Regions from separate parts of the Streptomyces sp. NPDC037271 genome, predicted to be linked through region 2. Evidence: riboswitches for the same ligand, from Rfam matches in the RefSeq annotation. Region 2 holds a riboswitch; each other region holds the start of a gene.

Region 1 (3,822 bases), on a different contig from region 2:
AGCGTCTCGGACCAGGCCTGGATCATCAGCCGCGGGAACAGCCACTCGCCGCTGTCCGTCACCGCCGGCCGCTCCCGCGCCATGTGCGCCAGGGTGCGGGCGATGAGTTCGTCGGGCATGGGCGGCGGGCTCTCCTGCGCGGCACGTTCGTACACGTCGCGGATGGCGTCCAGCACCTCGGTGACGATGGCCTCGATCAGCTCCTCCTTGCCGCTGAAGTAGCGGTAGACGGCCCCCGCGGAGAGGTCGACCTCTTTCAGCACGTCCTGCATCGACGTGGCGTGGAAGCCGTTGCGGGCGAAGCACAGCGCGGCGCCGTCGAGGATCTGCCGGCGGCGGGCGTCGAGGTGTTCCTGGGATACGCGGGCCATGACGCCAATCTAAAACGAACATTCCTTCTTGACAAGGCGCCCGAGACCGCCGCACCGTGGAGGCGGGACTAAAACGAACGATCCTTCTTTCAGAGGAGTCACCCATGTCCGGCCCCTCCGCTCCTCACGGCCGCCGTGTGGCCGCCGTCGTCGTCCTGCTTCCCGTACTGGCGGCACTGGCACTGTGCGCCTTCGCCTGGCCGGCCGCCCGTACGTCCGCCCGCGATCTGCCGCTCGGCGTGGCGGGACCGCCCGCCGCGATCACGCAGGTGGAGCAGCGGCTCACCCAGCGCGAGGACGCCTTCGAGATCCACCGCTACGCCGACGGGGCCGCGGCCCGCGACGCCGTCGAGGACCGGACCGTGTACGGCGCGGTGGTCGCCGGCGACCGGGGCACGAAGCTGCTCACGGCGTCCGCGGCGAGCCCCTCCGTGGCCCAGCTGCTGCAGCAGGCGGTGACCGGGCAGGCCTCCGCCACGGGGACGCCGGTCCAGGTGGTCGATGTGGTGCCCGCCCCCGAGGCGGATCCGCGCGGCGCGGCCCTGGGCGCGAGCGTGCTGCCGCTCGCACTGGCCGGGATCGCGACCGGCGCCGTGGTGACCCTGCTGGGGTTGCGCGGCGTGCGAGCGGCCGTCGCGGTGACCGGCGCCGCCGCGTCGACAGGCGCGGTCGCGGCGGTGGTCGCGCACAGCTGGCTCGGGGTGGTCACCGGTGACTGGTGGGCCGTGGCCGGCGTGTTCGGGCTGTCGGCCCTGGCCGCGGGCGCGGGCGTCGCCGGGCTCGGGGCGCTGCTCGGGCGCGCGGGTGTCGGGCTGGGCGCGGCCGTGATCATGCTGCTGGGCAACCCCTTCTCCGGCGCGTCCTCGGCGCCGGAGATGCTGCCCCGGCCGGCCGGCGCGATCGGCCAGTGGCTGCCGCCGGGCGCGGGCGGCTCGCTCCTGCGCTCGGTGTCCTTCTTCGAGGGCGCCGCGGCCACCGGCCCCGCGCTCACGCTCACGTGGTGGTCCCTGCTGGGCCTGGGCGCGGTCCTGCTCGGCGGCGCACTGCGACAGCGCGCACCCGGCGCCTCACCGGCGCCCGACCGGGCCCCGGCCCCGGCCGCCTGATCCCCGGCCGTGCACGACCGGGCCGCGGACCCCGCCACGGTACGGGGCCCCGGCCCGGCCGCCGTGCGCACCGGTGCGTCAGGGCCGGAGTGCACGCCGGCACCCTGGCCCGGGCGCCGCGCGTGCGGGACGGTGAACGGCGGGCGGCGCGCGTCAGCCTTCCGCCGTGTTCCGGCAGTTGACGCGCCGGCGGCCGAAACGGACCAAACGGCGTACCCCCTTTCGGCGTAGGAACACCCTCGATTTCCGACCGGCCGAAGTTGCGCGACCGCTGCTGCTCACGCGGCGGAACGAGCCGCTCCGCCGCTGGTCCCGGGCTCGTCACCACCCCCGGCGGTGACTCGAACGCGGAGGTGTCCACCCGAACGGGCGAGTGGCGTGTAACAACACAAAGGGCACGTTCCGTTGGGATTCTCCCACTGGGCGAGACAAGATCCGTGACTGACGACAAGCCCTCGCCGCAGCGGCGGGGCGGTCCGGGCGGACGCCGAGTCCTGCCGCCGCCCGGACGACCGGTCGACAGGAGTGGATCGGCAGGAGTGGAGGACCCGAGCACGACGGGTCGCCGGAACGGTCGTCTCCGAGAGAGAAACCGGGCCGAGCAGCCCTTGGGGTGAAGCCGCACTCGTGCGGCCGGGCAACTTCGCCAGCCCGAATCCGACAGGTCATCCTTCACAGGCGGCTGACGAAGGGTTGCGCATGTCTGCGCTCAATCGTGTCCCGTCGCTGATGGCCCGTGCCGGTACGGCCTCGGCCCTCACCCTCGCCGCGATCGGCGGATCCGTCGTGGTCCCCGGTGCCGCCTCCGAGGCGGCCGCGGCGACCTATGCGGCGAAGGCCCTCAAGATCGCGGCCTCCAAGAAGGGTTCACCGTACAAGTGGGGCGCCGTCGGACCACGCAGGTTCGACTGCTCCGGGCTGACCCTGTATTCGTTCAAGAAGGCCGGTAAGAAGCTGCCGCGCACCGCGGCTCAGCAGTACAACAAGACCCGTCATATTTCCGCCAAGAACCGCAAGGTCGGCGACCTCGTCTTCTTCCACTCGGGCAGCAGCGTCTACCACGTCGGCATCTACGCCGGGAAGGGCAGGATCTGGCACGCCCCGAAGACCGGGGACGTGGTCCGTCTGCAGAAGATCTGGACCGGCAGCGTCTGGTACGGCCGGGTCAATTGACGTCCGATCCTCGCCCGGAAGGGCGGGGTCTCCTGGCACGGCCCGCCCACGGCCTCGGCGGGTCCCCGCTTCGACGCGCTGTGCCGGTACCCGTACCGGCCCTGCCCCCACCCGACGCGCCGAGGCCGCCGGTCCGGCGGCCCTGGCGACGTCGGCCGCCCCGTCGATGTGCCGGTCGGGGACGGCCCCGCGCCCCGCACGCCCCGCGCTCCCACACGCGCACGTGCGGCGGTTCGGTACTGCCCTCGACGCTCACACGGAACAGACTCGCGGCGAGTGCCGCCGGCGCCTCACCGTTCGGGCTCCTGCCGTCCCGCGACCCGCCCCACGGCCGTGGCCGGCTCGGGCGGCACCGGACTGCTCGGCGGCGTCCAGGGCAGTTCGATGAAGACGGTCTTGCCGCCCTCGCGCGTGCGCCGCACCCTCAGCTTGCCGCCGCACTCCGCCGTCAGCCAGCGGATGATCACCATGCCGCGGCCGTTGTCCTGCTGGACGGCGGCGGGCAGACGCTTGGGAAACCCCGGATGGCTGTCGGTGACGCCGATGCGCAGTCGCTCGTCGCGGTCGAGCACGAGGTCCACCGTGAAGGTGGGTGACTGTCCGAGCGTGTGCTGGACCGCGTTGGTGGTCAGCTCGGAGACGATGAGCCGGACGGTTTCGGACACCTCGGTGTCCGCCGGCAGGCCCCACTCCACCAGCGTGCCGACCACATAGGTACGCGCGGCGGCCACCGAGGCGGGATCGCTCGGCAGAGTGACGGATGCTTCCAGATGGTCTGCCATGGCGACGTCGTCCCTTTCCCACGGGACCGCAGCCGGACACGGAGCGGATGGTTCGAGTACGGTCCCGGACTGGTGCTTTGCCGTCAGACTGCCACCACCAGGCCCGGTAAGGGCGGCGATCCACCAAGATCTGCATATATCTGTCGCTCGATGCGGTGAACTCTGCGACGGCAGAGCGTATTTGGGCGGCTCATAAGGAGTAGAGGAGTGGCCCATGCAGCACGGCCCCGTGGTGCGCCGCCGGAAGCTGGGCGCGGAACTGCGCGCCCAGCGCACGTCGGCGGGTATCACCAGCGGCGAGGCGGCCCGGCTGGTGGGCTGGCACCAGTCGAAGGTCAGCCGGATCGAGACCGGGACGAGCGGGGCGAAACCGGCCGACGTGCGGTTACT
Region 2 (3,822 bases):
ACCCAGGTCTCCGGCGACCACCTGGAGGTGATCAAGCTGATCCCGCCGCTGATCATCGACGTGGCGGACGCGGACCGGTTCGTCGACGCCTTCACCGAGGTGATGGACGACGCGCACAACGGAGGCGGCCTGATGTGGGACTTCGGCAAGACCCTGGTCAGGCAGGCGGTGGCCAACCGCTAGCGGGACGGAGCCACCGAGGACCGCTCCCCCACGTCTTGGAGGACCGCTCCCGGCCGTCTTGGAGGACCGCTCCCGGCCGTCAGGAGGACTGCCAGGGCCGCCTGCCCGGGTCGCCTTTGCCTGTCAGGCAAAAAAATTGCCTGACAGGCAATTCTCGGACTGAATGGAGGCATGACCTCCCACGAGTTCGGACCACCGGCGCCGGACGCGCCGGCGGACGCGGTGTCCGTCGTGGCACCGCAGCTGCGTGCCCTGCGGCGCAGGGCCGCCCTCACCCTCGAGGCGGCGGCCCGCGCCGCCGGGCTGTCGCCCGCCCATCTCTCCCGCCTGGAGACCGGGCAGCGTCAGCCCTCGCTGCCGATGCTGCTCTCCCTCGCCCGCATCTACGGTACGACCGTGTCGGAGCTGCTCGGTGAGACGGCGGTGGACCGGGACGCCGTCGTGCGCGCGGACGCCATGGAACCGACGTTCGCGGGCGGCTGGACGTACTGGCAGGCCGGCGGGGCCGGCCGCGGTATGCAGGCCCTGCGCGTCCATGTGCCGCACGGCTCGCAGGGCGACATCGTGCGGGTGCACCCCGGCGAGGAGTGGCTCCACGTCCTGCGGGGCCGGCTGCGACTGCGCCTCGGGGACACCGTGCACCGGCTCGCTCCGGGCGACAGCGCGCACTTCGACTCGCTGACCCCGCACCGGATCGCCGCCCAGGACGCCGACGGGGTCGAACTGCTTTTCGTCCACACCCTGCTGCAGAGCCCGACGGCGGCGCTGTGCCTGGGACCGGCCACCACCGCGATCCACCCGACCCTAGGAGAGATGCCATGAATCTGCAGGAGAAGTTCCCGCGCGCCCTGTGGGTGCGGCTCTTCATCTACCTCATCGTGGGCCACGTCTTCGCGGCCTTCATCTACCTGCTCTTCGAGGTCGGCGCCAAGTAGCGGGTGAGCGGATGCCTCAGTCCAGCATCCGCTCGCGCAGCCGCTCCCGGGTCTCCGGGGTGATCCGCAGGCCCTTCTCCAGGTACGCGTCGACGCCGCCCCAGGTCTCCTCGACGGTCTCGAAGGCCGCCGCAAGGTACTCGGCCCGCGCGTCGAACAGGGGGCTGAGCAGCTCCATGACCTCGGGGGAGTAGGCCGAGGCGGCGGAGCTGCTGCGGCGTACCTTGTAGCGGCGGTGCGCGGCGTTGGACTTCAGGTAGTCGTCGACGACGGCCTCGCGCTCGACGCCCAGAGCGAGCAGGGTGACGGCGATCGACAGGCCCGCGCGGTCCTTGCCGGCCGCGCAGTGCATCAGGGCGGGGACGCTGTCCTCGGCGAGCGCGTGCAGCACCCGGGAGTGCTCCGCCGTGCGCTCCTTGATGATCATGCGGTAGGAGTCGATCATCCGGTTGGCGCCCTTGCCGTCCGCCAGGATCTCGCGCAGCTGGTCGAGGTCCCCGTCGCGGACCATCTTCCAGAACTCGGCGCCGTCGGCCGGATCGCTCAGCGGCAGGTTCACATTGCGCACGCCCGGAAGCTCGACGTCCGGGCCTTCGAGTTTCTGGTCGGCCGCGTTGCGGAAGTCGAAGATGGTGTGCAGGCCCAGCGAGGCGAGGAACGCGGCGTCCTCACCGGTGGCGTGCGCCAGGTGACCGCTGCGGAACAGCACCCCCTGCCGCACTCGCCGCCCGTCCACGGTCGGCAGTCCGCCCACGTCACGGAAGTTGCGCACACCGGCCAGTTCGGGTTCGGTCGACGGGACCTGCTGCGTCACGGGGACTCCTCCCACTCCGCCCCGTCGACGCCGCTCGCCGACAGGCACCACTCGACGATACGGCACGGTCCTGGAGCCTCGGCGTTTCAGCCGTCCGACTACGCCATTCCTAAGCCTTCTGTCCGAATTAGCGCTTTCATTCCAACTAGCGCTGAAATGAGAGAGGGTGGCGAGGCGCCGCGTGAGCAGCGTCATATCCGTGACCGTGCGTTGCTCGTCATGCTCACGTAATCAGGCCGGTTTTCAAGGCGGTTTACGTGAGACGGCGCTCCGCGAATCGACGGAGGGTGACCGGTGATTCCCGTAAAGGATCAATCGGAACACCTGTCAATGGAACCCCTCGCTTGTCCCTGCGCGTCCTGGTCCCTTACGTTCACCACCGATCCGGACGGACGCCTAATCCTGCCGCCGACCGGAGCCCGCACCCACCCACCACCCGTACACGGCAGGAGCGGGGGACCCACAGGTACGACTGCCTGTTCCGGTTCCCGGAACGGCTCGGGGTAAAGCCGCGTCTCGGCGCGGCCGGGCATCTCCAGCCCGCACCCGACAGCTCACCTCGCAGGCGCCGGAGAGGAATTCGTCATGCCCGCGAAGGGTAAGCACCGCCGTACCAGGACCATGCGCCTGACCCGCACCATCGCCGTCGCCGGAACCGGGGGCGCCGCGCTCGCGCTCCCGCTGATGGGCGCCGCCGCTGCCCACGCCGCTCCCGCGCAGTCCGTTTCCGGGCAGGCCGTGCAGTCCGTCCCGACGACGGCGAAGAAGGCCGCCGGAGGCAGCGCCGAGAAGAACGCGGACGCGCGGACGTACACGGTGAAGAGCGGTGACTACCTCTCGAGGATCGCCGACGAGCAGGACGTCGACGGCGGCTGGAAGAAGCTGTACTCGGACAACCGCGAGGCCGTCGGTTCGGACCCCTCGCTGATCCACCCCGGCCTGAAGCTCTCGATCAGCGGGCAGGCCGCCAAGGCGTCGGCCCCGTCGTCCTCCGCCGAGTCGGAGAAGCCGGCGGCCGAGAAGCCCGCCGCGCCGCAGAAGTCGTCGGCAGGGAAGTCCGAGTCGTCCGAGAAGTCGTCGGACGCCGCGCAGACCTCGTCCTCGGACTCCTCGGACACGAGCGGCCAGTCCGCCGGCGCCACCAGCGGCTTCACCTCGCCCGTCCCCGGCGGCAGCGTCGGCACCCCGTACCACCAGACCGGCAGCATGTGGTCCAGCGGCTACCACACCGGCACGGACTTCGTCGTCCCGACCGGCACCTCGCTCAAGGCCGTCGGCGCGGGCACCGTCGTCTCCGCCGGCTGGGGCGGAGCGTACGGCAACCAGGTCGTCATCCAGCTCGCCGACGGCCACTACGCCCAGTACGCCCACCTGTCCTCGCTCTCCGTCTCCGCCGGGCAGTCCGTGACGGCGGGTCAGCAGGTCGGTCTCTCGGGTGCCACCGGCAACGTGACCGGCCCGCACCTGCACTTCGAGATCCGCACCACGCCGGACTACGGCTCGGACGTGGACCCGATCGCGTACCTGCGCTCGCACGGCGTCTCCCTCTGACGACGGTTTCGGGCACAGCCCCCGCGCGACCGAAGGCCGGACCCCGATCCCCGGGTCCGGCCTTCGGTGTATTCCTGAATTGGTGAACACTTTAGGAGTGGTCTTTCTCACCGCCCGTCAACCCTTTCTACGGTCGCGTAGGTCACATTCCGAGGTGAATCATGGGCCGACGTGGCAGACGATTCGAAGAGTGACAGCAGAGAAGTGATCGGGTCGTACGTGGCGGTGGGGGACAGCTTCACCGAGGGCGTCGGCGACCCCGGACCCGACGGGGCGTTCGTCGGCTGGGCCGACCGGTTCGCCGTACTGCTCGCCGACCGACGCCCCGAGGGCGACTTC
Region 3 (3,822 bases), on a different contig from region 2:
AAGCCCTCGGCCTCCAGCGTGCGCAGGGCCTCACGGACCGGGACGCGGGAGACTCCGTAACGGCGGGCGAGCAGTTCCTCGGTGAGCCGACTGCCGCGCCCGTGGACGCCGGCGACGATGTCGTCCCGGATCGCCGTGCACACCGAGTGCGCCGGAATACGCATGCCCGACCTCCGCCTTGATCCCCGTGAAACGTCGACGATTGACGCGTGAGCAGTGACTCTAGGCCAGCCGGGCGGATATTCCGACGGCGGGGCGGATTTCCTGGTCATCTTTTGGACAGCGGCGACGCCTGGGTCACCCGTGGAAATGCGAACGCCCCGGCTCGGGAGCCGGGGCGTTCGAGTGCCGTGCCGTCCGCCGTCAGATGTTCACACCGTGGGAGCGGAGATAGGCGACGGGGTCCATGTCCGAGCCGTACTCGGGGCTCGTACGGGCTTCGAAGTGCAGGTGGGCTCCGGTGACGTTGCCGGTGGCGCCGGAGAGACCGATCTGCTGACCGGGGGCGACCGCCTGGCCGACCGAGACGCCGATGGAGGACAGGTGGCCGTACTGCGTGTACGTGCCGTCGTGCATCCTGATCACGACCTGGTTGCCGTACGCCCCGCCCCAGCCGGCCTCGACGACGGTGCCGACGCCGACCGCGTGCACGGAGGTGCCGCTCGCGGCGTGGAAGTCGATGCCGGTGTGGCTGCCCGAGGACCACAGGGAGCTGCCGGCCTGGTAGGCGGTGGAGACGTAGGAGGCGGTGATCGGCGACACGAAGGTGTTGAGGCGCTCGCGCTCCGCCTCGCGCGCGGCGCGCTCCTTGGCCTCGCGTGCCTCCTCGGCCGCCTCGGCGGCCCGCTCGCGTGCGGCCTCCTGGGCCGCCTCACGGGCGGCGGCGTCCAGCGCGGCCCGCTTCTGCGCGGTGGCCTGGGCGTCGATCTCGTCGGCCACGGCGTCGCCGATGGTGACGACCGGGGTGAGTCCGCTCTGCTCCGCCTCGGACTCGGCGGCGAGCGCCGGAGCGGCGAGGGTGCCGACGACACCGGTGGTGGCGAGGGCCGCGACGCCCGCCGCGTGGGCGGTGGTGCGGTGCATCCGGCTGGGTCGGCGGTGCTTGCCGGTGGCGCGCGTGAACGCCATGTGGAGGCTGGTCCTTTCCTTCCCTCTCGCCTACCGGGTTAGCTGACGGGTTCGGAGCAGGAAGGTCTCCTACGGACCCCCTCGCTGCACGCGCGGGCGTCCGATTCACCCCAGGGACTGCGATGGGTCCCCGGCTCCCCTGGCTCGCGCCGTACGGGGACTCGGCGATGGCTGTCCGGTGCCGCGGGTGCGGCGCACTGCCTGACGAACAGCCCGGACGACGCTAAACGGGGTGTCTTCAATCCTCAAACGCAACAGGCGTTTTGTAGCGCACGCCACAGGGCAGACGGTCAGTCAGCCCCGCAATTCGGACAAAAGGCGGCCCTGGTGACACTGTGGTCACCAGGGCCGCCCCGCGCGCGTGCCGCTACTCGGCCGCCACGACGGTCACTTCACCGATGCCGAGGGCCTCGACGGGCTCCTTGATCTGCGCCGCGTCGCCGACGAGGACCGTCACCAGACGGTCCACCGGGAAGGCGTTCACGACCGCCGCCGTGGCCTCCACGGTTCCCGTGACGGCGAGTTGGCGGTAGAGCGTGGCCTGGTAGTCGTCCGGCAGGTGCTGTTCGACCTGGTCGGCCAGCGTGCTCGCCACGGCCGCAGCCGTCTCGTACTTCAGCGGCGCCACACCGACCAGGTTCTGCACGGCGACGTCGCGCTCGGCGTCGGTGAGCCCGCCCTCCGCGACCTTCCGCAGCACCGTCCACAGGTCCTCCAGCGCGGGACCCGTGTTGGGGGTGTCGACGGAGCCGCTGATGGCCAGCAGGGCGGCGCCCGTGCCGTCGGGCGCGGAACGCAGGACCTGTGCGAACGACCGCACGCCGTAGGTGTAGCCCTTCTCCTCGCGCAGGACGCGGTCCAGGCGCGAGGTGAGGGTGCCGCCGAGGCAGTAGGCGCCGAGCACCTGGGCGGGCCACACGCGGTCGTGCCGGTCGGAGCCGGTGCGACCGATCAGCAGCTGCGTCTGGACGGCTCCGGGGCGGTTCACGATGACGACCCGGCCCCTGTCGTCGGCGGTCACCGGCGGCACGGGACGCGGCTCGGCGGCGGAGCCGGTCCACGCGCCCAGCGTGTCACCGAGCAGCGCGTCGAGGTCGACGCCGGTGAAGTCGCCGACGACCACCGCGGTGGCCGTGGCGGGCCGGACGTGCTTCTCGTAGAAGGCGCGTACGGCCGCGGAGTCGATGCGCGCGACCGTCTCCTCGGTGCCCTGACGCGGGCGCGACATGCGCGTCCCGGCCGGGAACAGCTCCTTGTAGAGCTCCTTGGCCGCGCGGCGTGCCGGGTTGGCCAGCTCGTGCGGGATCTCGTCGAGCCGGTTGCGGACCAGCCGCTCGACTTCGCTGTCCGCGAACGCGGGCGCCCGGAGGGCGTCGGCGACCAGGCCGAGGGCCTTGGCGAGACGCGAGACGGGCACTTCCAGGCTCAGCCGGACGCCGGGGTGGTCGGCGTGTGCGTCGAGGGTGGCGCCGCAGCGCTCCAGCTCGGCGGCGAACTCCTCGGCGGAGTGCTTGTCGGTGCCCTCGGAGAAGGCGCGCGCCATGATCGTGGCGAGGCCGTCGAGGCCGGCCGGTTCGGCGTCCAGGGGTGCGTCCAGATTGACCTCGACAGCGACGACCTGCTGGCCGGGGCGGTGGCAGCGCAGCACCGTCAGGCCGTTGTCGAGACTGCCGCGCTCCGGGGCCGGGAACGCCCACGGCTTGGGCTCGCCGGCCTGCGGCTGAGGGTGGAATTCCATGGTGGCGAGCTCGGTCACTTGGCCGCCTCCTCGTTCTCGTCGGTGGCGTTCGTGTCGGCGTCGTTGTCGTCGGCGTTGTCGTCGGCGTCGGCGGGGGCCGTGGGCTCGTAGACGAGCACCGCGCGGTTGTCGGGACGCAGGCGTGCCTTGGCGACCTCCTGGACCTCCTCTGCCGTCACCTCGAGCACTCGCTGCACGGCGGTGAGGGCGAGCTGCGGGTCGCCGAAGAGGACGGCGTACCGGCACAGTTCGTCGGCGCGGCCCGCGACCGTACCCAGGCGGTCCAGCCACTCGCGCTCCAACTGGGCCTGGGCGCGCTCCATCTCCTCCGGCGTGGGCCCCTCCTCCGCGAACCGGGCGAGCTCCTCGTCGATGGCGGACTCGATGACCGGCACCTCGACGTCACCGGACGTCTTCACGTCCAGCCACCCCAGGGAGGGTGCTCCGGCGAGCCGCAGCAGACCGAACCCGGCGGCGACGGCCGTGCGGTCGCGGCGCACGAGCCGGTTGTACAGGCGGGACGACTCGCCGCCGCCCAGGACGGTGAGAGCCACGTCGGCCGCGTCGCACGCGCGCGTGCCGTCCTCCGGCAGGCGGTAGGCCGCCATCAGGGCGCGGGCCGGGACCTCCTCCTCGACGATCTCGCGCAGCTGCCCGCCGATGACATCGGGCAGCGAGCCGTCCCGGGGGGCCTGCTTGCCGTCGTGCGAGGCGATGGAACCGAAGTACTTCTCGATCCAGGCGAGCGTCTGCTCGGGGTCGATGTCGCCGACGACCGACAGCACCGCGTTGTTCGGCGCGTAGTAGGTGCGGAAGAACGCGCGCGCGTCCTCCAGCGTCGCCGCGTCCAGGTCGGCCATCGAGCCGATCGGCGTGTGGTGGTAGGGGTGGCCCTCCGGGTAGGCGAGGGCGGTCAGCTTCTCGAAGGCCGTGCCGTAGGGCACGTTGTCGTAGCG
Region 4 (3,822 bases), on a different contig from region 2:
GCTGGAGGGGCAGACCGCGATCGGCACGCTCCTCACCCGCCTCCCGGACCTGCGCCTCGCCGCCGATCCGGCCGAACTGCGCTGGCGCGGCGGACTCATCATGCGCGGTTTGCGCACCTTGCCCGTCTCGTTCACGCCGGTCGCGTCGTCGTCGGCCGACGACGGCCCGCCGTCGACGCAAAGGTGACACGCGCTCAACTCTGTGATCTTCACGTGATCTACGCGGCATGAACTTGTGACAAGCGATCATCTGCCTATACGTTCACGATTCAGCGTGGCGCCCCGAGCACCACCCGTCGCGCGGTCCCCGTTGTCTCGTGAAAGGTCGTCGCATGCTCTCCGGGAACGGTCGTCACCGCCGCCCCCGCCAGGCTCCCGCCCTGGTCGTCGCCGCCGGAGTGACCGGCTCCGCCATCGCGATCCCGCTCCTCGGCGCCACCGGCGCCCACGCGGCCGACGGGGCGAGCTGGGACCGGGTCGCCGAGTGCGAGACCGGCGGCGCCTGGAGCCAGAACAGTGGCAACGGGTACTACGGCGGCCTCCAGCTGTCCCAGGACGCCTGGGAGCAGTACGGCGGCATGGAGTACGCGCCCAGCGCCGACCAGGCCAGCCGCTCCCAGCAGGTGAGAGTCGCCGAGAAGATACACGCGGACCAGGGCATCGCCGCCTGGCCGACGTGCGGTCTGCTCGCGGGCCTGGGTGACGACTCGGCGTCCGCCGGCGGTGGCTCGGGTGCGGCGGGTGACGGCTCGTCGGAGGGATCGGACACCTCGGAAGAGCCGTCGGGCCTTCCCGGACTCTCGGGTGCGTCCGGCTCGACCGGCTCGTCCGGTGCGTCCGGCTCGTCCGGTTCGACGGAGCCGGCGGATCCCACGTCCGAGGCGTCCCCTTCGGTTCCTTCCTCTCCCTCGTCCCCTTCCTCGTCCTCCTCGCCCTCCGCTGACCCTTCGTCGGACAGCGGGGACGATTCGACCAAGTCCGACACGTCCCCCGGCTCCGGGTCCACGGAGAGCGGTGAACCGCAGAACACCGGCGCTTCACCCACGACCTCCCAGGAAGCCGGCGAATCGGACAAGCCGGGGCGGAGTGACGGCTCTTCGGCCCTCACCGACACGGAGGAGTCCGGCGCGGGCCGGCACCGGGGCGGCAGTGCCGACGAGGGGGCGGTGGACGGCCGTACGGGCGAGTCGTCGGGGCGGCACGCCTCGCGCGGTGAGGGTGACGCGCGCCAGGCCGTGGACGGCTCGTACACCGTGCGTTCCGGCGACAGCCTGTGGGGCATCGCCGACTCTCTTGAGCTGGACGGCGGCTGGCGTTCGCTCTACGCCGGCAACAAGGAGGTCGTCGGTGCCGACCCCGACCACATCCTGCCCGGTCAGACGCTCACGGTCGCGGGCGAATCGGGCGAAAAGTAGGGGGAGTTCGCGTCACGGTTAGAGATCGTATGTCCGTTTTGGATCTCGTGAGAGATAGGTCTCAGAAGCCGTGATCGTCTTTGTAAATCCGCGGAGCGCGTGACTACGGTCATGACCGCCCGTCATCGCGGGCCCCGGCTGCCGCAACGCCTAATCCTGCCAGCGGCCGTCCGGGAACAGTCGTCGCGTCAAGCGCCGAAGGCAGGAGCGGGGGACCCAAGGTAAGTGCCGCACCGGGGCAGTTGAACCGGAGCGGCTAGGGGTGGAGCCGAGTTCCGCGAGGAACCCGGCCGGGCAACTCAACCGGCCCGAACCCGACAGCTCACCTCGCAGGCGTCGGTGAGGGGATCAACCATGCTGTTTTCCGGCAAGGGCAAGCACCGCCGTCCGTCCAAGGCCACCCGTGTCATCGCCGTCGCCGGTGTCACCGGTGCCGCCGTCGCCGCCCCGCTGATGGCGGCCGGCAACGCCTCCGCCGCCACCGCGTCCGAGTGGGACGCCGTCGCCCAGTGCGAGTCCGGCGGCAACTGGTCCATCAACACCGGCAACGGCTACTACGGCGGCCTGCAGTTCTCCGCCTCCACCTGGGCCGGCTACGGCGGCACGCAGTACGCCGCGACCGCGGACCAGGCCAGCAAGGCGCAGCAGATCGAGATCGCCGAGAAGGTGCTCGCGGGCCAGGGCAAGGGCGCCTGGCCGGTCTGCGGCACCGGCCTGTCGAACGCCGCGTACACCGGCGGCGGCTCCGGTGAGAGCCAGGACAGCGGCTCCTCCCAGGGCTCCGGCTCCTCCCAGAACTCCGGCAGCTCCGAGAGCGCGCAGAGCCAGGGCGGCGGCTCCGGCGCCGACCGCTCCGCCGAGCAGAAGGCCTCCCGCTCCGCCGAGCGTCCGGCCGCCGAGAAGACCGTCACCACCCCGACCGGCAAGAAGGTCGAGAAGGGCGACGGCGAGTACAAGGTGGTCACGGGCGACACCCTCAGCTCGATCGCCCAGGAGCACGACGTCGAGGGCGGCTGGGCCGAGCTGTTCAAGCTGAACGACGACATCGTCGACGACGCCGACCTGATCTACCCGGGCCAGCAGCTGCACCTGAAGTAGGCAGCAGCTCCCCTTGCTCCCGCTCCGGCGCGTGTTCCCCCGTACGCGCCGGAGCGGGATTTTCATGCCCTGACCCCGCACTCCGTTCCACCCTGACCCCGCACTCCGTTCCCGCCCTGACCCCGCACTCCGTTCCCGCCCTGATCCCGGCTCCGTTCCCGCCCCCGAATCCGGCCGGGTTTGCGGAAACGTCTTTGTTCCGTTCGGAAACAATTTACTCTCGGTTCTGTCCAGCGGGTGGGCCATCGGCTGGCCGATCGCCCGGAGCCGGTTAGGCTCGGTCCCGCAGAGCCGCTGCGGTCCTGTGGACCCGCGCGTCACACCGAAGCGTCACATTGAAGAAGGAGATGCTCGTGCCGTCCATCGACGTCGTCGTAGCCCGGGAAATCCTGGACTCCCGAGGCAACCCCACGGTCGAGGTCGAGGTCGGCCTCGACGACGGCAGCACGGGTCGTGCCGCCGTTCCGTCCGGCGCCTCCACCGGCGCCTTCGAGGCCATCGAACTCCGTGACGGCGACTCCAACCGTTACCTGGGCAAGGGCGTCGAGAAGGCCGTCCTGGCCGTCATCGAGCAGATCGGCCCGGAGCTCGTCGGCTACGACGCCACCGAGCAGCGCCTGATCGACCAGGCGATGTTCGACCTGGACGCCACCGACAACAAGGGCTCGCTCGGCGCCAACGCCATCCTCGGCGTCTCGCTCGCCGTCGCCCACGCCGCCTCCGAGGCCAGCGACCTGCCGCTCTTCCGCTACCTGGGCGGCCCCAACGCGCACCTGCTGCCGGTGCCGATGATGAACATCCTGAACGGCGGGTCGCACGCCGACTCGAACGTGGACATCCAGGAGTTCATGATCGCCCCGATCGGCGCGGAGTCCTTCTCCGAGGCCCTGCGCTGGGGCGCCGAGGTCTACCACACCCTGAAGAAGGTCCTGAAGAGCAAGGGCCTGGCCACCGGCCTCGGCGACGAGGGCGGCTTCGCCCCGAACCTCGGCTCCAACCGCGAGGCCCTCGACCTCATCCTCGAGGCCATCAAGGAAGCCGGCTACACCCCCGGCGAGCAGATCGCCCTCGCGCTCGACGTCGCCGCGTCCGAGTTCTACAAGGACGGCTCCTACACCTTCGAGGGCAAGGAGCGCACGGCCGCCGAGATGACCGAGTACTACGCCGAGCTGGTCGAGGCGTACCCGCTGGTCTCCATCGAGGACCCGCTGTTCGAGGACGACTGGGACGGCTGGAAGGTGCTCACCGGCAAGCTCGGCGACAAGGTCCAGATCGTCGGCGACGACCTGTTCGTCACCAACCCGGAGCG

What was found. Region 2 has a riboswitch for cyclic di-AMP ahead of ACZ7G3_RS14925 (M23 family metallopeptidase). Riboswitches for the same ligand answer to the same signal wherever they lie in the genome.
Region 1: it holds a riboswitch for cyclic di-AMP, as region 2 does, so the genes downstream of both, ACZ7G3_RS09105 (C40 family peptidase) here and ACZ7G3_RS14925 (M23 family metallopeptidase) in region 2, are expected to answer to the same signal.
Region 3: it holds a riboswitch for cyclic di-AMP, as region 2 does, so the genes downstream of both, ACZ7G3_RS12990 (M23 family metallopeptidase) here and ACZ7G3_RS14925 (M23 family metallopeptidase) in region 2, are expected to answer to the same signal.
Region 4: it holds a riboswitch for cyclic di-AMP, as region 2 does, so the genes downstream of both, ACZ7G3_RS16625 (transglycosylase family protein) here and ACZ7G3_RS14925 (M23 family metallopeptidase) in region 2, are expected to answer to the same signal.

What each region holds. Positions count from the first base shown of each region.
Region 1 covers NZ_JBVJVN010000003.1:290,630-294,451, forward strand. Annotated here, with positions in the region: gene ACZ7G3_RS09095 (TetR/AcrR family transcriptional regulator) at 1-371, opposite strand, end outside; gene ACZ7G3_RS09100 (ABC transporter permease) at 476-1,477, shown strand; cyclic di-AMP (ydaO/yuaA leader) riboswitch at 2,031-2,173, shown strand; gene ACZ7G3_RS09105 (C40 family peptidase) at 2,177-2,650, shown strand; gene ACZ7G3_RS09110 (ATP-binding protein) at 2,941-3,432, opposite strand; gene ACZ7G3_RS09115 (helix-turn-helix domain-containing protein) at 3,647-3,822, shown strand, end outside.
Region 2 covers NZ_JBVJVN010000007.1:3,745-7,566, forward strand. Annotated here, with positions in the region: gene ACZ7G3_RS14905 (aspartate aminotransferase family protein) at 1-183, shown strand, start outside; gene ACZ7G3_RS14910 (helix-turn-helix domain-containing protein) at 355-1,005, shown strand; gene ACZ7G3_RS14915 (DUF6126 family protein) at 1,002-1,118, shown strand; gene ACZ7G3_RS14920 (tyrosine-protein phosphatase) at 1,135-1,932, opposite strand; cyclic di-AMP (ydaO/yuaA leader) riboswitch at 2,356-2,513, shown strand; gene ACZ7G3_RS14925 (M23 family metallopeptidase) at 2,518-3,483, shown strand; gene ACZ7G3_RS14930 (SGNH/GDSL hydrolase family protein) at 3,688-3,822, shown strand, end outside.
Region 3 covers NZ_JBVJVN010000005.1:297,993-301,814, forward strand. Annotated here, with positions in the region: gene ACZ7G3_RS12985 (GntR family transcriptional regulator) at 1-164, opposite strand, end outside; gene ACZ7G3_RS12990 (M23 family metallopeptidase) at 364-1,128, opposite strand; cyclic di-AMP (ydaO/yuaA leader) riboswitch at 1,141-1,305, opposite strand; gene ACZ7G3_RS12995 (M16 family metallopeptidase) at 1,496-2,884, opposite strand; gene ACZ7G3_RS13000 (M16 family metallopeptidase) at 2,881-3,822, opposite strand, start outside.
Region 4 covers NZ_JBVJVN010000008.1:100,308-104,129, reverse strand. Annotated here, with positions in the region: gene ACZ7G3_RS16635 (cytochrome P450 family protein) at 1-187, shown strand, start outside; gene ACZ7G3_RS16630 (transglycosylase family protein) at 333-1,415, shown strand; cyclic di-AMP (ydaO/yuaA leader) riboswitch at 1,599-1,766, shown strand; gene ACZ7G3_RS16625 (transglycosylase family protein) at 1,770-2,513, shown strand; gene eno (phosphopyruvate hydratase) at 2,867-3,822, shown strand, end outside.